Regions from separate parts of the Arthrobacter sp. P1_B11 genome, predicted to be linked through region 2. Evidence: riboswitches for the same ligand, from Rfam matches in the RefSeq annotation. Region 2 holds a riboswitch; the other holds the start of a gene.
What was found. Region 2 has a riboswitch for glycine ahead of gcvP (aminomethyl-transferring glycine dehydrogenase). Riboswitches for the same ligand answer to the same signal wherever they lie in the genome.

Region 1 (9,789 bases), on a different contig from region 2:
GACAATTGCCGCCGTCGTCGTTTCATCGGTGGAGATGCCCACGGTGTCCGCGTCGATGCTGCGGAGGTTGATGCCCTTGGCCTCGGCCGCGGCGATGATGTCCGCCGCCTTGCCCGGCACAGACACGCTCACGGTGTCGAAGAAGCTGGTGTGGAGGACGACCAGCCCGGCAGCCTTCAGCGAGGTGGCGAGGGTCCTGGCGTGGCGGTGAGCGGTTTCGGCAATCGCTTTCAGCCCGTCCGGACCGTGGTACACGGCGTACATCGAGGCGACGATGGCCAGCAGGGCCTGCGCGGTGCAGATGTTGGACGTCGCCTTTTCGCGGCGGATGTGCTGCTCACGGGTCTGCAGGGCCAGACGGTAGGCCGGAACTCCTGCAGAGTCCTTGGAGACGCCGACGAGGCGGCCCGGCATCGAGCGCTCGAGGCCTTTCTGGACTGCCATGTAGGCGGCGTGGGGTCCGCCGTAAAACAGAGGCACGCCGAGGCGCTGCGCCGAGCCGACGGCGATGTCCGCACCCTGCTCGCCCGGAGGGGTGATGAGCGTCAGTGAAAGGAGGTCCGCGGCAACCGTCACCAGTGCACCGCGCTCCTTGGCGGCAGCGATGACCTCGGAGTGGTCGAAGACGCGGCCGGAAACCCCGGGCTGCTGGAGGACAACGCCGTTAATGACGCCGTCAGGCAGTCCTTTGGAAAGGTCGGCGACCTCCACCTCAAAGCCGAGGGCCTCGGCGCGGCCCTTGACGATGGCGATGGTCTGCGGCAGGCAGTCGGCGTCGAGCACCGTCTTGCCGTCGTGGGCGGCCTTGTTCTTGTTGGCCCTGCGCATCATCAGCACGGCCTCGGCCACGGCGGTTGCTTCGTCCAGCAGCGAAGCGTTGGCGATGGGCAGCCCCACGAGGTCCTGCACCATGGTCTGGAAGTTCAGCAGCGCCTCGAGCCGGCCCTGGGAGATTTCCGGCTGGTACGGCGTGTAGGCCGTGTACCAGGCCGGGGCTTCGAGGATGTTGCGGCGGATCACCGGCGGGGTCACGGTGTCGTAGTAGCCCTGGCCGATCATCTGCACGGCCGTCTTGTTCTTCGCGGCAAGCTTGCGCAGCTCGGCGAGGGCTTCAACTTCGCTCAGGGCCGGGGCAAGCTCCAGCGGGGAGTCCTGCCGGATGTCTTTGGGAACTGCGGTATCAACCAGAGCATCAACGGTGTCGTAGCCGACAGCCTTGAGCATGGCGTCGACGTCGGCTTCACGGCGGGCGCCGATATGCCGGTCAACGAAGGACGTGGAGGCTGAATTGACAGTCAAGGGAACTCCATAACTAAGGCGGCGCAGGGTACGCCACATCGATCGGGTTCCTCCCCGCTCTGTATTGGACCTGAGAGTTTCCGCGTTGCTGTGGTTTGCGCACAGCCCCGCTTGCACCGTCGGTGAGCACAGCATGTCCTGATGTTTCGGGATGATCCCGGGACTCCAGACGGACAGCCTGCTACTTTCCAGAGTTGCCTTGCCGCGGCGGTACATGGGCCTGAGAGATTCCTGGGGAGGATTTGCTCCTACGGCGCCTGCTTGTACCTACTTGCAGAACTCTCCCGCCGCAGATCAAAGGCATATTCAGTTTGCGGTGACAACAGCCACAGAGGCTATTCTCCTATGTCCGGAACGCGTCCGCAAACTGTCTCGTAGCGGCCGGATGGTACTGCCGCCGGCGCTTTCAGCACCGGCCGGTCAGTCCCGGAGCCGCTCCAGCGCGGCAAGCAGGCTTTCGACGTCGGCGGCCGTCTCGGCAGCTGTCGCGGCCGGCCCGATCGACAACATCGCATTGAAATACAGGCCGTCCCCCATGTACAGGACCGCCTTCGCGAGCCCGGGCCCCACATCCTTGGCGATCTCATTGAGCCAGCGCTGCTGAATATGGGCGAAACGCCGCCGGGTCTCCTGATGGGCCACCTCTGCGAGCCGCGTTGCCGCCACAATGACGCGGTCCAGAGGGGTGTCTGCCCACACTGAGGATTTGATGAAGTAGGCGGCCGCACCTTCGGGTGCCGTGGCCATGGCCCGGGCATCGGCCTCGGCATGCTCGTCCAGGCGGTCCAGCAGGACCCCGATCAGGGCCTCCTTATTCGGGAAGTGGTAGAGCAGGCCCCCTTTGGAAACCCCAGCGCGCCCGGCCACGGCATCCAGGGTTGCTGCTCGCTCCCCTACTTCGATGAGGAGTGACTCAAAGGCGTCGAGGACGGCACTGCGCGCTACTGGTTTTCTGGCCATGGCTCCCATCATGCCTGTTCTGGTCATTCGCTTGATAACTATACCGTCCAGACGGTACAGTTAAGGCATGACCGCGTCCGCAGACCTCCAGCAGCAGAAGCCCATCACGCAAGCAGCAGCACAGCCCTCCCCCGCCAGCGGCGGAGCCCGCGACTGGCTTGCCCTGGGTCTGCTCATGTTTCCGGTCCTGCTCGTGGCCGTGGACAACACCGCACTGACCTTCGCCCTGCCGGCAATCGCGCGGAGCCTGGATACGTCCGGAGTGCAGCTGCTGTGGATCGTGGACGCCTACGCCCTGGTCCTGGCCGGTCTTCTGGTTGCCATGGGAAGCCTGGGTGACAGGATCGGGCGCCGCCGGCTGCTGCTGATTGGCACCATGGGATTCGCCGGAGTCTCGGCCGCCACAGCGTTCGCCCCAAGCGCCGAATGGCTAATTGCCGGCCGTGCCGCACTGGGCTTCTTTGGCGCCATGCTGATGCCGTCCACGCTCTCGCTCATCCGCAACATTTTTCCGGACCCCAACAGGCGCAGGCTGGCGGTCGCAATCTGGGCGGCAGGCTTCTCCGGCGGCGCAGCCCTCGGCCCGATTTTCGGCGGCTGGCTCGTGGAGCAGTTCTGGTGGGGCGCGGTCCTGCTCGTGGCCGCGCCCATCATGCTGCCGCTGCTCATCTTCGGCCCGTTCTTCATTCCGGAGTCCAGGGACCCCAGGCCGGGCCGGGTGGACATGCCCAGCATCCTGCTGTCAATGCTGACCATGGTGCCCATGGTCTACGGAATCAAGGAACTGGCCACCGAAGGACCGGGCGCACAGGCCCTGTCCATCATTGCCTTTGGCATGGCCATGGGCTTCGTCTTCGTTCGTCGCCAGCAGCGGCTCGCGTCCCCGCTGCTGGACCTGTCCCTGTTCAGGAACAGGGTGTTCAGCACGGCCATCACAGCCAACGTGCTGGCGCTGTTCTCCTTCAACGGCTTCATCCTCTTCCTGGCACAGCACCTGCAACTGCTGGAAGGGATGTCGCCCTCGGCGTCGGGGACCGCCATGCTGCCCGCACTGACGGCCACCGTGGTGGCGGGGCTTCTGGTGGTGCCGCTGGTCCGGAAGATTCGGCCCGGGTTCGTGGTGGCCGGCGGCCTGTCGCTGAGCGCGTCGGGCTACTCCCTGGTGGCTTTTGGCGACCACTCCGCCGGACCGGCCCTGCTGCTTGGTGCACTGCTCCTCCTTGCCCTCGGCGTGGGTGCCGCCGAAACAATCTCCAACGACCTGATCCTAGGCGCCGTGCCGCCCGCGAAATCCGGGGCCGCGGCGGCGATTTCCGAGACGGGCTACGAAGTGGGCTCACTGCTCGGTACGGCCGTTCTGGGATCGATCCTGACCGCCTCCTACCAGAGGCAGCTTGCACTGCCCGCAGCCGTAACCCAGGTGGCGCCCGCGGACTCCACGGACCGGGCCCGGGAAACCCTGGCGGGGGCCATGGAGCTTGCGGGAACGTTGCCGGCGCCGCTGTCCGAAGCCCTCGCCGCGGCCGCCCGGGCGGCCTTCGACTCGGGCGTCCACATCACGGCGGCCATCGCGCTGGTACTGATGGCGGGAGCGTCAGTCCTCTCCGCCGTCGTTCTCCGCCGGGTGCCGAGGGCCCGCTAAGGGACCGGCCGGTGGGCTGCCGAGGCCGCCTGCCGCCGGCCGGTCCCGCCGCCGGAAGGGCGACGGCGGAGGAGCGATGGCGGCCTGCCGCGGCCGCTGCTCAGTGGCCTTCGACGAAGGCCTGCAAGGCATCGAGCAGGCCGTCGGTTCCTTCCTTCCTCCCGGCCACCTGGTCAACCTCCGTGAAGTAGGCGCCCTGTTCGGTCAGCGTCAGCAGGGTACCGTCGCCCTCAGCCTGAAGCTCCACCGTGCTGAGCGAAACGGACGTGCGCTGGCCGTCCAGCAGCATCTCGTAGGTATAGACGATCCGCTCGTTGTCCACGATGTCGTAATAGAGGGCCTGCATGGTCGAAACGAAACCGCCCTCGGGCCCTCCGACGTCCGTCTCACGGCCGCCCTCCCGGAACTCGAGGCTTGATTCGCCCTGGTTCCACTCCGGCGGGCCGCCAAACCACTTCTTCTTGCTGGCGAAATCCGAGAACGCTTCAAAAACGCGCGACGGCGGGGCGTTGAGCGTGCGTGACAACGTGAAGCTGGCATGCGTGATGGGGGTGCTCATGGCGTACTCCTGGTTGTTGTTGTGGGTGGATCATCTGAATCAAGGAACGACTCGAGCCGGTCGAGGCGGCGTTCTTCAGCCGTCCGGCGCGCGCTGAGCCAGCCCTCCGCACGGCGGACGGCAGCGGGGACAATGGTGCAGCTGCGCACGCGTCCGATCTTTTCGCTGCGGACCAGGCCACTGCCCTCCAGGACCTGCAGGTGCTGGAGGATTGCCGGCAGGCTCATGGCAAACGGTCGGGCCAGCTGCGAGACTGACGCCGGGCCGTCGCAGAGGCGGATAAGGATCGCCCTCCGGGTGGGGTCGGCGAGCGCCTGGAACACGGAATCCAGGTCCGGATCCTCCGGCAGCTGATTGTTAAGCACATGCTTAAGTATTCTCCGCGGCGCCGGAAAGTCAAGGGTTCAAAGCACAAAACAGCCCCGGAGGAACTCCGGGGCTGTTCTGTCGGTTCCGCGGGCGTCGGCCGCCTGCGGATCTCAGATTTTTAGGCTGCGGTTACTTGCTGTCGGGCTGCGTGACGCTGGCCGAGGCCTTCATGTTCTCGGCACCCACCATCCAGGCGTACTGCTCCAGCTTTTCAATGAAGGCGTGCAGCAGGTCTGCGGTGGTGGGGTCCTCTTCATCCACCTCGTCATGGACCTTGCGCATGGTGCCCACTGCGGCCTCAAGCGCGGCGACGATCCGGTCGATCGCGTCCTTGGTGTTGATGAGGCCTTCCGGGAACTGGGCCAGGCTGGTGGACTTGGCCACCGTCTCGCTGCGGCCATCGGGCAGCGCGTGCAGGGCGCGCATCCGCTCCGCCATGTCGTCAGCAAACGCCCTGGCGGCATCGACAATCTCGTCCAGCTGCAGGTGAAGGTCCCTAAAGTTGGTCCCCACAATGTTCCAGTGCGCCTGCTTGCCCTGGATGTGCAGTTCGATCAGGTCCGCAAGCACGGCCTGCATGTTGTTGGTCAGTGTCGGTGAAGCTTTCATTCGTCCTCCTCGAGTGGTCCAGTAGCTCCGACGCTACCGCAGGCCGGGTCAGGGCAGGCAGGAGCAGGCCCAAAATTTCACGATCAGCTTACTTGCCATTTCTGTCATATATGAATGCTATTCAAATTGACCCTTGCCAGCCGGCGCCGGGCTGTGCATACTAAATGAACGTCATTCATTTAGTGACGGTCGTCTCTCTGGAGTAGTCATCATGATTGAAATCACCTGCCTCGATTCACCCTCCTCCCTGGCCCGGACAGTGCCGTCCGCGCGTCCGGCACTGCGGATCGGCGTCGTCCAGCACCGTTGGCACAGCAACGCCGCGGCTCTTCGCGCCGAACTGAACGACGGCATCGAGCGCGCAGCCCGCCTCGGCGCCACAGTTGTCTTCCTGCCGGAACTTACGCTGTCCCGCTATCCGGCGGACCAGATTCCGGACAACGATCTGTCCCTCGCCGGACAAACCAGGCCACGCCCCTCTGACGCGGCCGAGGACCTGCTCACCGGCCCCACCTTCCGCTTTGCCGCCGAGGCTGCCCGCAGGCACGGCATCTGCGTCCACGCCTCGCTCTACCAGCGGGCGGACAACCCCGACGGCTCGGACGACGGCTTGGGACTGAATACTTCCATCCTCGTGTCCCCCGGCGGCGAACTGCTCGCCAGCACGCACAAGCTGCACATCCCCGTCACCGCCGGCTACTACGAGGACCGGTTCTTCCGCCAGGGCCCGCCCGCGGGTGACGCCTACGAAGTCCACTCGCCTGCCGAACTCGGCGGCGCACGCCTCGGCATGCCCACCTGCTGGGACGAGTGGTTCCCCGAACTGGCCCGGCTGTACTCGCTCGGCGGGGCGGAACTGCTCGTCTATCCCACGGCCATCGGGTCCGAACCGCTGTTCCCGGAGTTCGACACCCAGCCCCTGTGGCAGCAGGTGATTGTGGGCAACGGCATCGCCAACGGCCTGTTCATGGTGGTCCCGAACCGCTGGGGCCAGGAGGGCAGCCTCAACTTCTACGGAACCTCCTTCATCTCCGACCCCTACGGCCGCATCCTGGCGCAGGCTCCGCGGAACGAGTCAGCCGTTCTCGTCGCGGACCTTGACCTGGACCAGCGCCAGGACTGGCTCACGCTGTTCCCGTTCCTGACCACCCGCCGCCCGGACACCTATGCCCGGCTCACCGAACCCGTCCGCCACGATGCACCGTTCGGGGACGAGGCGGGTCCCGCGATTTCGACCAGTTCAATCAGTGGTTATGCGCCTGCCGAGGTGACCGCATGAGCGCGTGGCGCATGCCCGCCGAAACGGCACGCCAGGACCGGCTCTGGATGGCGTTCCCCACGGGCGGCTACACCCTGGGCGACACAGCCGAAGAGGCGCACGCCGCGCGTTCCGTCTGGGCCGCCGTCGCCAATGCCGCCGTTGAGTTTGAGCCGGTCACCGTGGCGGTGGCCCCCGACGACGTCGATACCGCCGCGCGTTACCTCGATCCCGCCGTCGAGGTACTGACGGCGGAACTGAACGACGCCTGGATGCGGGACATCGGCCCCACCTTCGTGCTGGACGGCGCCGGCCGGCTTGGTGCGGTGGACTGGGTCTTCAACGGCTGGGGCGCCCAGGACTGGGCGCGGTGGGACAAGGACTCGCTCCTCGCCGCGGAAGTGGCCGGCCGGTCCGGCGCCCACCATCTCGTGTCCCGTCTGGTTAACGAAGGCGGCGGCATCCAGGTGGACGGCGAGGGAACCGTGCTGGTCACCGAGACCGTGCAGCTGGACCCGGGCCGCAATCCCGGGCTCACGAAACCGGAGATCGAAGCGGAGCTGGCCAGGACCGTCGGCGCCAGGCACGTTATCTGGGTTCCGCGCGGCCTCACCCGTGATTCGGAGCGGTTCGGCACCCGCGGACATGTGGACATCGTGGCCGCCATCCCCTCGCCAGGCACACTGCTGGTCCATTCACAGCAGGACCCGGCGCACCCGGATTTCGAGGTCAGCCGCGAGATCGTCAGCTTCCTGTCCACCACCCGGGACGCGGCCGGGCGTGAATGGAACATCATCGAGGTTCCGGCTCCCACGGTCCTCACGGACGCCGAGGGCTTCGTGGACTACAGCTACATCAACCATGTGGTGGTCAACGGCGGAGTCATCGCCTGCACCTTCTCCGATCCCAACGACGAGAAGGCCCTCCGCATCCTTGCCGACGCCTACCCCGGGCGCCGCGTGGTGGGCATCGACGCCCGCGAGCTCTTCGCCCGCGGGGGCGGCATCCACTGCATCACCCAGCAGCAGCCCGCTGCGTCCTGGAAAGGTCAGTCATGAGCCAAACCACCCGCGCCAGCGCACCGGCGGGCGATCCTGCCAGCGGCGCCGGCACAGACGCCCCGGGAACCGTGCACGGCATTACCGGGAAGGGACTGAAGGGCGGGCAGCTGGGCCTCCTCGCCGTCGTGGTTCTGGGCATTTCCACCATCGCGCCGGCCTACACGCTGACCAGCGCGCTGGGCCCCACCGTCAACGAGGCCGGGCTTCAGCTGCCGGTCATTTTCCTCATCGGCTTCATCCCCATGATCCTGGTGTCCCTCGCCTACCGGGAGCTGAACGCCGATTCCCCCGACAGCGGCACCACCTTCACCTGGGTGACCAAGGCCTTCGGCCCGTGGGTTGGCTGGATGGGCGGCTGGGGCCTGCTGGCCGCCAACATCATCGTGCTGTCCAACCTGGCCGGCGTGGCGGTGGACTTCTTCTATCTGTTCCTGGCCCAGCTGACCGGATCGCCGGAACTGGCGGACCTCGCGGCGAACAAGCCGCTGAACGTGGTCACGTGCTTCGTGTTCGTGGCGCTGGCGGTGTGGGTCAGCTACCGGGGCCTGCACACCACCAAGGTGGTCCAGTACGGGCTGGTCGGATTCCAGCTCCTGGTGCTGGGCCTGTTCGTGGGCATGGCGTTCGCGAACTGGTCCTCGTCCGGGACCGCCATCCCGTTCAGCTGGGAGTGGTTCGACGTCACCAAAATCGAGACGTTCGGCCAGATCGCCGCCGGCATTTCCCTGTCCATCTTTGTCTACTGGGGCTGGGACGTGTGCCTGACGGTGAACGAGGAGACCGCCAACGGCAAGAAAACGGCCGGGCTGGCAGGCACGCTGACCGCCGTCGTCGTCCTGGGCATCTACCTGCTGGTGACCATCGCAACCATGATGTTCGCCGGCGTCGGGGACACGGGCATCGGCCTGAACAACGAGGAGAACCACGCCAACGTCTTCACGGCCCTGGCCTCGCCCGCCATGGGTCCGTTCGCCATCCTGATGTCGCTGGCCGTGCTCTCCAGCTCGGCGGCCTCCCTGCAGTCCACGTTCACCTCGCCGTCACGGAGCCTTCTCGCCATGGCGCATTACGGCGCGCTGCCGGAGCGGTTCAGCCACCTCAGTAGGAAGTTTTCGACGCCGGGATTCGCCACTGTCGCCGCCGGCGCCTTTTCGGCGGTCTTCTACGCCGTGATGCATGTGATCAGCGAGAACGTCCTGAATGACACCATCCTGGCGCTGGGCCTGATGATCTGCTTCTACTACGGGCTCACGGCGTTCGCGTGCGCCTGGTACTTCCGCAACAGCGTCTTCAGCAGCGCACGCAACTTCGTCTTCCGGCTGTTGTGCCCGCTGCTGGGCGGCCTGGGGCTGTTGGTGGTCTTCCTGCAGACCGCCGCGGACAGCTGGGCGCCGGAGTTCGGCAGCGGTTCCGAGGTCTTCGGCGTGGGGCTCGTGTTCGTCCTCGGGATCGGCATCCTGGCCCTGGGCGTGGTGTTCATGCTGATCATGGCCAGGCTGCGGCCGGGGTTCTTCCGCGGCGAAACCATCCGCCAGGACACGCCGGCACTCGTGGTGCCCGACTAGGCGTGGCAGGAGCCGAGTGGTGCCAGTGGCCGGGTTCCACCCTCGTTCGGGCTTGGCGGGCACCGACGGAATCCGCTTAATGCGGGCTTCGGAGAAGGCAGGGCGGCGTTACAGCCACCCTGCCCTCTCCCCATGGGCGCTCTTCCCACGCCCGACTTTCGGGCTGCCTGTTGCGACGGAGTGCGGGAAGAGCGCCCATCTGTGCCGGTCATAGGGCCGGCGGTCGGTGATGATGGTCCAATCGGGGACCAGTTGTTCGTCCCTGGAACGCTAGTCCCGGGGCCTATCGCAAAAAGTGCAGTGAACCGTGCCCTACGCCAGGACTCCGGCTCGCCGCCCGAAGACACATCCGGCAGCAAGTCCGGTGCCGCCGGGGTAGTTGACGCTGAATAGTCCGCCGAGCATTTCACCTGCCACGAACAGGCCTTCGATGTGCTTGCCGTCTGCGTCCAGGACGCGGCCGTGGG
Region 2 (9,789 bases):
TTAAGCTCCTCGGCAAACACCGCGGCAGCACGCATGGGGCCCACCGTGTGTGAACTGGACGGGCCTATTCCGATGGAGAAGAGGTCAAAGACTCCAACAGCCATTGTCGGTTCCTAACTAGGTAAGTGGTCGGGCGGGGATGTAGTCGGGATGGGTGGCGCCTGGCCGGATTCCTCCGCGTGCTCGGTCGCGAAGACGCCCGCTGTGCGGACGTGACGCTCCCTTAGACGCATGCTGCCGGATGCCCGGCCAGTCGCCGCTGCCCCGTCACCAAGGCGACGGGCCCCTCCGAGGGGCCGGCTGACCGCGGTTTTCGAAAGCGTGCGTCTAAGCGAGGTACGAGCGAGCACGCGTGAAAACTGGGGCCCGCCAGCCCCGGAGCCGGGGACGCTGGTTTCGACAAGCTCAACCAGCGACGGACAAGATCAACCTGCGAGGCTGGCGACAGACGGGTACAGCGGGTGGGCTTCGGCGAGTGCCTCTACCCTGGAGCGCAGTCCGGACAGGTCTGCGCCAGCGTCGGCGATCAAGGCCTCGGCGATGATGTCCGCTACCTCCGTGAACGCAGCCTCGCCGAAACCGCGGGTCGCCAGCGCCGGGGTGCCGATCCGCAGCCCCGAGGTGACCATCGGCGGGCGCGGGTCGAACGGGACGGCGTTGCGGTTGACCGTGATGTCGATTTCCGCGAGGCGGTCCTCGGCTTCCTGGCCGTTGAGCTCGCAGTTGCGCAGGTCCACGAGGACCAGGTGCACGTCGGTACCGCCGGAGATCACGTTGATCCCCTTGGCGGTGACGTCCGGCTGGACCAGGCGCTCGGCCAGGATCCGGGCGCCGGCCAGCACGCGCTCCTGGCGTTCCCTGAACTCGGCCGAGGCGGCGATCTTGAACGCCACTGCCTTGCCGGCGATGACGTGCTCCAGGGGTCCGCCCTGCTGGCCCGGGAACACCGCGGAGTTGATCTTCTTGGCGATATCGGCGTCGTTGGACAGGATGATGCCGCCGCGCGGACCGGCGAGGGTCTTGTGCGTGGTGGAGGTGGTGACGTGGGCGTGCGGGACCGGGGACGGGTGCAGCCCCGCGGCCACGAGGCCGGCAAAGTGCGCCATGTCCACCATCAGGTAGGCCCCCACGGAGTCAGCGATCCGGCGGAACTCGGCGAAGTCCAGCTGGCGGGCGTACGCGGACCAGCCGGCGACGATCAGCTGCGGCTTGTGCTCCTGGGCCAGGCGTTCGACCTCTGCCATGTCGATCCGGTGGTCGTCCTCGCGGACCTGGTAAGGGATCACGTTGTAGAGCCGGCCGGAGAAGTTGATCTTCATGCCGTGGGTCAGGTGACCGCCGTGCGCCAGGTTCAGGCCCATGATGGTGTCGCCCGGGCGGATCAGGGCGTGCATGACCGAGGCGTTGGCCTGCGCGCCGGAGTGCGGCTGGACGTTGGCGTATTCGGCGCCGAACAGGGCCTTGACCCGGTCGATGGCGAGCTGCTCGATCACGTCAACGTGCTCGCAGCCGCCGTAGTAGCGCTTGCCCGGGTAGCCCTCGGCGTACTTGTTCGTCAGCACGGAGCCCTGCGCCTGCATCACGGCAGCGGCGGTGTGGTTCTCCGAGGCGATCATTTCCAAACCGGTGCGCTGGCGGGTCAGTTCGTCGTCGATCTTCGCGGCGATCTCCGGATCCAGTTCGGCGAGAGTGGCGTTCAGGCTCGCGGACGCTACGGCTTCGAAGGTTGCCGTTGCAGCGCTTGCCCCGCTCACAGCTCGCCGCCGTTCTTTGAAGCGTATTCCTCGGCCGACATGAGCGGGCCCTCTTCGGTCACGGCGACCTTGAACAGCCAGCCGGCACCATACGGATCGCTGTTGATCAGCGCCGGATCCGAAACGACGTCGTCATTGATCTCGACAACCTCGCCCGTCACCGGTGCATAAAGGTCCGAGACGGACTTGGTGGACTCCACCTCGCCGCAGGTCTCCCCCGCGGTCACGGCCGAGCCGACCTCGGGCAGGTCCACGTACACAATGTCGCCGAGCGCATCGGCAGCCACGGCGGAGATACCAATCCCCACAGGGCCCGACCCGTCAGCAGCAACCCATTCGTGCTCTGCGGAGTACTTCAGTTCAGCAACAACCTTGCTCATGTTTTTTCCTTACGTTTGAAATCTGGTGGTTCGGCTGCGGGGGTCGGCAAGCTCAACCCCCAATGATCGAGCTTGCTGTGGCCTCGGTTTCGACAAGCTCAACCAGCGGCAGGCCGTAAACCCCAGCACCCTTGGCTTTCGAAGGCGCCCTTTATGGTGGCTCCGTCGGGGTCCGACATCCGGAAGCGTGCGTCTAAGGGAGCGTCACGTCCGCTCAGCGGGCGTCTACGCGACCGAGCACGCGGAGGATGCCGGTCCCGACGGTACGGGACTTACTTTTCGCGCTTGTAGAAAGGCAGTGCGACGACTTCGAACGGCTCTGCCTTGCCGCGCAGGTCGATGTCCAGGGCGGTGCCCGGCGCAGCGTGTTCGACGTCGACGTAGGCCATCGCGACCGGGTAGCCGAGGGTGGGGCTGGGCTGGCCGGAGGTGACTTCGCCTATGACGTTGCCTTCCTTGAGGACCGGGTAGCGGCCGCGGCCGGCACGGCGGCCCAGGCCCTTGAGGCCCACCAGTTTGCGGCCAGTGGTGGAGCCGGTGCCGGCTGCCTTGAGTTCGCTCAGGGCCGCCTTGCCGATGAAGTCGGATTCCTTGGCGAGGGAGACAACCGGGCCCAGGCCTGCGGCATAAGGGTTGCCTTCACGGGAGAGCTCGTTGCCGTAGAGCGGCATGCCGGCTTCCAGCCGCAAGGAGTCGCGGCAGGCGAGGCCGGCGGGGATGAGCCCGTGCCCGGCGCCAATCTCCAGCAATGCCGCCCACAGGCCTGCTGCGTCCTCGTTGGGAATGTAGATCTCGAAGCCGTCCTCGCCGGTGTACCCGGTGCGGGCCAGCAGCAGTTCCTGTCCGTTGATTTCGACCTCGACGGCGGCGTAGTACTTGAGCTCCGTAACGAACGGGTGCTGCTCGCCCGGGACCAGCGCCAGCAGAATGCTTTCTGCGTTCGGTCCCTGGACGGCGATCAGGGACGTCTCGGCAGAAACGTCCTCCACCTTGACGTCGAAGCCGGCGGCCCGTTCGGCCAGGGCGGCGGCGACCACGACGGCGTTGCCGGCGTTCGGCACCACGAGGTACTTTTCCTCCCCGCGGCGGTAGGAGATCAGGTCGTCGATGATGCCGCCGTCTTCCTGGCAGATCAGCGAGTACTTGGCCTTGCCGACGGCAACCGCCGACAGCTTGCCGGCCAGCGCGTAGTCCAGGAAGGCTGCGGCGTCCGGGCCGGTGACCCAGACTTCGCCCATGTGGGAGAGGTCGAACAGGCCGGCAGCGTTGCGCACGGCGTGGTGCTCGGCCAGCTCAGAGGAGTACTTCAGGGGCATCTGCCAGCCGCCGAAGTCGGTGAAGGAGGCGCCGGCCTTCTTGTGCTCTTCGTAGAGCGCGGTGTAGTTCTCAGTCATCAGAAATCCTTAGTTTTCAAACTCGGAAAGAGGTGGGCAGGAGCAGACCAGGTTGCGGTCCCCTGCCGCGCCGTCGATCCGGCCTACCGGAGGGAAGTACTTGTCCTGCTTCAGCGTCGGGACCGGGAAGACAGCCTGCTCGCGTGGGTACTTGCGGGCCCAGTCGGTGCTGATGACGGCGGCAGCGGTGTGCGGTGCATTGCGCAGCGGGCTGTCCGCGAGTGTGAAGTCCCCGGCGGCGACCTGTTCGATCTCGGCGTGGATGGTGATCATCGCGTCGATGAAGCGGTCGATCTCCGCGAGGTCCTCGGACTCGGTGGGTTCCACCATCAGCGTGCCGGCAACGGGGAACGCCAGGGTGGGCGCGTGGAAGCCGTAGTCGATCAGGCGCTTGGCCACGTCTTCCGCGGTGACGCCGGTCCTGGCCGTCAGTTCTCGCAGGTCCAGGATGCACTCGTGCGCCACGAGTCCGCCTTCGCCGGTGTACAGCACCGGGAAGAACTCGTTCAGGCGGGAAGCAATGTAGTTCGCCGCGAGCAGCGCAGACTTGGTGGCCTCAGTCAGGCCCTCCCCGCCCATGAGCTTCACGTAGGCCCAGGAGATGGGCAGCACACCGGCCGAGCCGAAGCGCGAAGCCGAGATCGCCACACCATGCCCTGCCTCGTGAGCGGCCTTGTTGGCGTCGCCCGGCATGAACGGCGCCAGGTGGGCCTTGGCAGCGACCGGACCGACGCCCGGGCCGCCGCCGCCGTGCGGGATGCAGAAGGTCTTGTGCAGGTTCAGGTGGGACACGTCGCCGCCGAACTTGCCAGGCTGGGCGAGCCCCACGAGGGCGTTGAGGTTGGCGCCGTCGACGTAGACCTGGCCGCCGGCCGCATGCACCGAGTCACAGACCTCACGCACATCGGCGTCGTACACGCCGTGGGTGGACGGGTAGGTGATCATGATCGCGGACAGGACGTCCTTGTTGGCCTCGATTTTGGCGTTGAGGTCGGCGTGGTCGATCGTGCCGTCGGCCGCCGTGGCGACTACAACAACCTTCATTCCGGCCAGGACGGCGGAGGCCGCGTTGGTGCCGTGGGCCGAGGCCGGGATCAGGCACACGTTGCGCTGGTCGTCGCCGCGGGAGAGGTGGTAGCCGCGGATTGCCAGCAGGCCCGCAAGCTCGCCCTGGGAACCGGCGTTCGGCTGGATGGACACCTGGTCGTAGCCGGTGATTTCGGCGAGGTCGGCTTCCAGGCCGCCGATCAGTTCCCGCCAGCCTTCGGTCTGGGAATCCGGGGCGAACGGGTGGATGGAGGCGAACTCCGGCCAGGAGATGGCCTCCATCTCGGCGGTGGCGTTCAGCTTCATGGTGCACGAGCCCAGCGGGATCATGGTGCGGTCCAGGGCGAGGTCCCGGTCCGAGAGCTTGCGGATGTAGCGCAGCAGTTGGGTCTCGGAGCGGTGGGTGTTAAACACCGGGTGCTGCAGGAAATCGGAAGAACGCAGCACAGTCTCGGGCAGTTCGAAACCCTTGGCCGCCACCACCGGACCGGCGCCAAAGGCGACGACCACCGCGGAGAGGACCTCCGCCGTCGTCGTCTCATCGACTGACACGCCAACCGTGTCCGCATCGATAAAGCGCAGGTTGATGCCCCGGGCCTCGGCAGCGGTAATGACCTTCCGGGCCTTGCCGGGCACGCGGACCGTGACGGTGTCGAAGAAGGATTCACTGACCAGTTCCCGGCCAGCGACCTTCAACGTGGCGGCGAGGGCCCTGGCGTTGTTGTGGACGGTCTCGGCAATCGCCTTCAGGCCGTCGGGGCCGTGGTAGACGGCATACATCGAGGAGACGATGGCCAGCAGGGCCTGCGCGGTGCAGATGTTGGAGGTGGCCTTTTCGCGGCGGATATGCTGCTCGCGCGTCTGCAGGGCCAGGCGGTAGGCGGGGACGCCGGCGTTGTCCTTGGAGACGCCGACTATACGGCCAGGCAGCGTGCGTTCCATGCCTTCGCGCACCGCCATGTAGGCCGCGTGCGGGCCGCCGAAGAACAGCGGGACGCCCAGTCGCTGCGTGGAGCCGACGGCGATGTCGGCGCCCTGCTCACCGGGAGGGGTAATCAGCGTCAGGGCCAGAAGGTCGGCTGCCACGGTGACCAGCGCGCCCCGTTCCTTCGCCTCTGCAATCACACCGGACTGGTTCCACACCCGGCCGGAAACCCCGGGCTGCTGGAGTACGACCCCGTTGATGTCACCGTCGGGCAGGCCCTGGGACAGGTCGGCAACCTCCACCTCGAAACCAAGTGCTTCGGCGCGGCCCTGCACGATGGCGATGGTCTGCGGCAGGCAGTCGGCGTCGATAACGGTCTTGCCGTCGCGGGCCGTCTTGTTCTTGTTGGCGCGGCGCATCAGCAACACGGCTTCGGCGACGGCGGTGGCCTCGTCCAGCAGGGACGCGTTGGCGACCGGCAGTGCCGTCAAGTCCTGGACCATGGTCTGGAAGTTCAGCAGCGCCTCGAGCCGGCCCTGGGAGATTTCCGGCTGGTACGGCGTGTAGGCCGTGTACCAGGCCGGGGCTTCGAGGATGTTGCGGCGGATGACCGGCGGCGTGACGGTGTCGTAGTAGCCCTGGCCGATCATCTGCACGGCCGTCTTGTTCTTGGAAGCCAGCTTGCGCAGCCCGGCGAGCACTTCAACTTCGCTGAGGGCGCTGTCCAGGCTGAGAGGCTTTTCCTGGCGGATGGAATCGGGGACTGCAGTGTCGACGAGGCCATCCACGCTGTCGTAGCCGACAGCCTTGAGCATGGTGTCGATGTCTGTTTGGCGGCGGGCGCCGATGTGGCGGTCTGCGAATGTGGACGGGGACGACTGGATCGTCATGTGAGGAACTCCATAATTCAGGTGGCACTGGAGTGCCACGATGATTCGGGTTCCTCCCCGCTCTGTATTGGACCTGAGAGTTTCCGCTTTGCCTGCTGTTAGCAGGCGCCACTTGCACCGTCGGTGAGCCCGGTTTCCCGGACTGCTTTCCAGAGTTGCCTTGCCGCGGCGGTACGTGGGCCTGAGAGATTCCTGGGGAGGATTTGCTCCTACGGCGCCTGCTGAACGTACCGGCAGGACTCTCCCGCCGCAGATCATAAGCCGTGCCACTGGTGGGTGACACGGCTCACACATTATCTGCTCTCCGGCCTGGATGCAAAATATACGTCAAATGAGTCCTTTTGCAGCCTCGAGAAAGCCGCCAGCAGGGCAGCAAAGCGGACGACGGCGGGACGTTCCGCCGTCGTCCGCTTGCTTTGGGTGCCGCTCCCCTACAACAAGACTCAGTCGTCGAGGAACCGCAGCAGGAACGGGACTGTGGCATGCATCGTCCGGAGGTCCCCGGCACTGGCCGCCAGCTCCCCGAGGTAATCGCCGTGGCCACCGGGGATGACCAGCAGGCGGGCGCCCGGGATGACGCTGGCAATCCTCGCGGCGTGCTCGGCAGTGGCAACGTCGCGGTCTGCGCTCACCACCAGCGTGGAGGCTTTGATGGTGCGCAGCTCGTCGTCGGACCAGCCGGCGAAGTCCAGGATGCGCCGGCTGTCCAGTTCGAAGAGTCGCTCCAGGTGGCCCGGTTCGGGATTGAGACTGCGGTCGGCATCCTTGTAGGTGTCGGGCATGTCGTCCAGGGTGGCCTTCGCCATGCCGTCCCAGAACTCGTCCGGCACGGCATCGCGGCTCACAAACGTAGAGGCGGCGATGAGGCGCCGGACCGCGGCGGGATGCCCTAGTGCCAGCGCGATGGCGGTGTGGCCGCCGGCGCTGAATCCCAGCACATCCACGGTTTCCACGTTGAGCTGCTCCAAAACGGCGAGGATGTCGCCGGCGGAGTTCCCGGCGGTGAGGGGGCAGCGGGTCGGCTGGGTGCGGCCATGGCCCTCCTCCTCAACGGCAATCACCTGGCGCTGTTCGGCCAGCAGCGGGATGAGTTCGCTGAAGTTGGTGCCGATGGTGGAGCCGCCTCCCGGGATGAGGAGCAGCGGCGGCTGGCCGGGCACCACCCGGCCGTGGACCTCGTAGTACATGAGAAGGCCGTCGTTGTCCGCGTAGCCGTGGGTGAAGGTCACACGGCATCGTAACCCCGGGGCGCTTCCGACGAACAGGGCTCAGAACCGCATGCAAAGTGGACGACGGCGGGATGTCCTACCGTCGTCGTCCTGCGTTTGGTGCCTCTCCCCATAGCGCCTACCGGCCGGCATCAAATCGGCGCAAATCAATCAAAATATATTGATTGACCATGCGGCGCAGCTCGGCCGACGGACGTGACACGTACTGCAGCCTCAACCTGGCTTTGTATCGCGAACGGCTCGCCGAAGCCGGTGCGGCGCTTCACCCCGGCCTACGGCTGGTTCCCGCTGTGCTGACACCGCCCGCGGGCGGTCCTGGCCTTCAGCCGGTTCAGCCACGCGTTCGTGTGTTGTTCCTGTGTACGGGAAACAGCGCCCGATCCCAGATGGCCGAGGCGATCTTGGCCAGCCTCGGCGGCTCCCAAATCGAAGCCGTCAGTGCGGGCAGTCACCCCAAGGACCTGCACCCCAACGCCGTACGCGTGATGCGTGAGCGCGGCATTGACATTAGCGGCGCCCGCTCCAAGCATCTGAGTGAGTTCGCAGAGCACCGGTTCGACTATGTGATCAGCCTTTGCGACCGCGTACGGGAGGTATGCCCCGATTTCCCGGGGCCGCCTGCGAGGGTGCACTGGAGCATCCCCGACCCGGCGGCCGAAGGGGCTGCCGACCAGGACAATTACCCGGTGTTCGTCCGCACGGCGGACGAACTGAACACGCGAATCCAGTTCCTGCTTTACGCAATCGAGTACTCCCAAACGAGTTCAGAGGATCTAGACATGCCCAGCGACCTTACGGACATGGTCAGCGTCCGATACGTGGTGGACGACGTCGACGCGGCAATCGACTTCTACACAAAGCACCTCGGATTCACCCTCAGGATGAGGGCCGCACCGGCATTCGCCGACGTCGTACGCGGCCGGCTGCGGCTCCTGCTGAGCGGGCCAACCAGCTCGGCAGGGCGGTCAATGCCGGATGGCACGGTGCCTGCCCCGGGGGGATGGAACCGCATCCACCTGATCGTGAGCGATATCGCGGCCGAAGTGGACCGGCTTCGCGCTGCGGGCCTCGCGTTCCGGAACGACATCGTCAAGGGTCCGGGCGGTCAGCAGATCCTGCTGGAAGATCCGTCCGGCAACGTGGTCGAATTGTTCCAACCCGCCCGCGGATAACGGGCGTGATGGGCATCAGAAATGGTGCCCGCAGGATGGCAGGATTGGGGCATGGACATCATCGCCTTCCTCGAAGCCCGGATCGCCGAAGACGAAGCCATCGCGCTGGCCGCCTCACCTGCGCCCTGGGAATGGTTTGGTAGACCCGGGAGCGACACCGCAGCCCTCTACTCCGCCAACGAACGAATCGTGCTCGACGCTCGCGCCGACCACGCACCCGGTCACCTCGAATGCAAAGCCACAGACCGGGTCTACATCGCATGGTTCAACCCCGGCCGCATCCTCGCTGAATGCGCCGCGAAACGACAGATGCTGGCCAACGTCCCGCTCGTCACCGACATCCGCAGCGAAGTCGACGGCACCAGCGAATACGTCCTGATGTGTATGGCAGCCCCCTACAGAGACCACCGTGACTACCAAGAAGGCTGGGCCATCGAACTCTGAGCTGCGGTTTACGTAGCTGACCCGCCGCAGCCCGTACCTCAGCCCTCGACGCCTGTGCTGAGGCTGAGGTCCCGCCATTGGTCAAGCTCGGCGCGCTCTGCCTGGGCTACGGCGGCAAATGCGTCGAAAGCGTCTTTGCCGAGCACTATCAGCGACGGCGGGTTCGCACTGTTGACGACCGCCAGGATCGCTTCTGCCGCCTTGGCTGGGTCGCCCGGCTGGGTGCCGTGGATCGTGTCGTTCTCCTTGCGCCGTTTCCCGGCCGTCTCTGCGTAGTCCTCGATCGCCGTCGCTGACTGCGTGAGTGAGCGGCCGGCGAAGTCCGTGCGGAACGCGCCGGGCTCGATGACGGTAACCTTGATGCCCAGCGGCTGCAGTTCCTTGTGCAGGGATCCGGACAGGCCCTCCAGGGCCCACTTTGTTGCCGAGTAGTATCCGGAGCCGGCCGGTGAGATGCGCGCTCCGATGGAGGAGATGTTCAGGATGGACCCAGCCCTTTTCGCGCGCATGTCCGGGAGGACCGCTTTGATCATGTCCACTGCGCCGAAAACGTT

Region 1: another riboswitch for glycine. It lies ahead of gcvP (aminomethyl-transferring glycine dehydrogenase); the one in region 2 lies ahead of gcvP (aminomethyl-transferring glycine dehydrogenase).

What each region holds. Positions count from the first base shown of each region.
Region 1 is NZ_JBFTZQ010000035.1:3,981-13,769, forward strand. It holds gene gcvP (aminomethyl-transferring glycine dehydrogenase) at 1-1,299, opposite strand, end outside; glycine riboswitch at 1,498-1,596, opposite strand; gene AC1D14_RS20120 (TetR/AcrR family transcriptional regulator) at 1,720-2,259, opposite strand; gene AC1D14_RS20125 (MFS transporter) at 2,327-3,901, shown strand; gene AC1D14_RS20130 (SRPBCC family protein) at 4,002-4,460, opposite strand; gene AC1D14_RS20135 (ArsR/SmtB family transcription factor) at 4,457-4,825, opposite strand; gene AC1D14_RS20140 (Dps family protein) at 4,959-5,438, opposite strand; gene AC1D14_RS20145 (nitrilase-related carbon-nitrogen hydrolase) at 5,650-6,717, shown strand; gene AC1D14_RS20150 (agmatine deiminase family protein) at 6,714-7,754, shown strand; gene AC1D14_RS20155 (APC family permease) at 7,751-9,322, shown strand; gene tcuA (FAD-dependent tricarballylate dehydrogenase TcuA) at 9,635-9,789, opposite strand, start outside.
Region 2 is NZ_JBFTZQ010000046.1:145-9,933, forward strand. It holds partial or broken gene AC1D14_RS21885 (serine dehydratase beta chain) at 1-104, opposite strand, end outside; gene glyA (serine hydroxymethyltransferase) at 426-1,754, opposite strand; gene gcvH (glycine cleavage system protein GcvH) at 1,751-2,134, opposite strand; gene gcvT (glycine cleavage system aminomethyltransferase GcvT) at 2,407-3,528, opposite strand; gene gcvP (aminomethyl-transferring glycine dehydrogenase) at 3,538-6,390, opposite strand; glycine riboswitch at 6,443-6,548, opposite strand; glycine riboswitch at 6,550-6,647, opposite strand; gene AC1D14_RS21910 (alpha/beta fold hydrolase) at 6,834-7,619, opposite strand; gene AC1D14_RS21915 (arsenate reductase/protein-tyrosine-phosphatase family protein) at 7,790-8,791, shown strand; gene AC1D14_RS21920 (DUF6221 family protein) at 8,843-9,235, shown strand; gene AC1D14_RS21925 (oxidoreductase) at 9,274-9,789, opposite strand, start outside.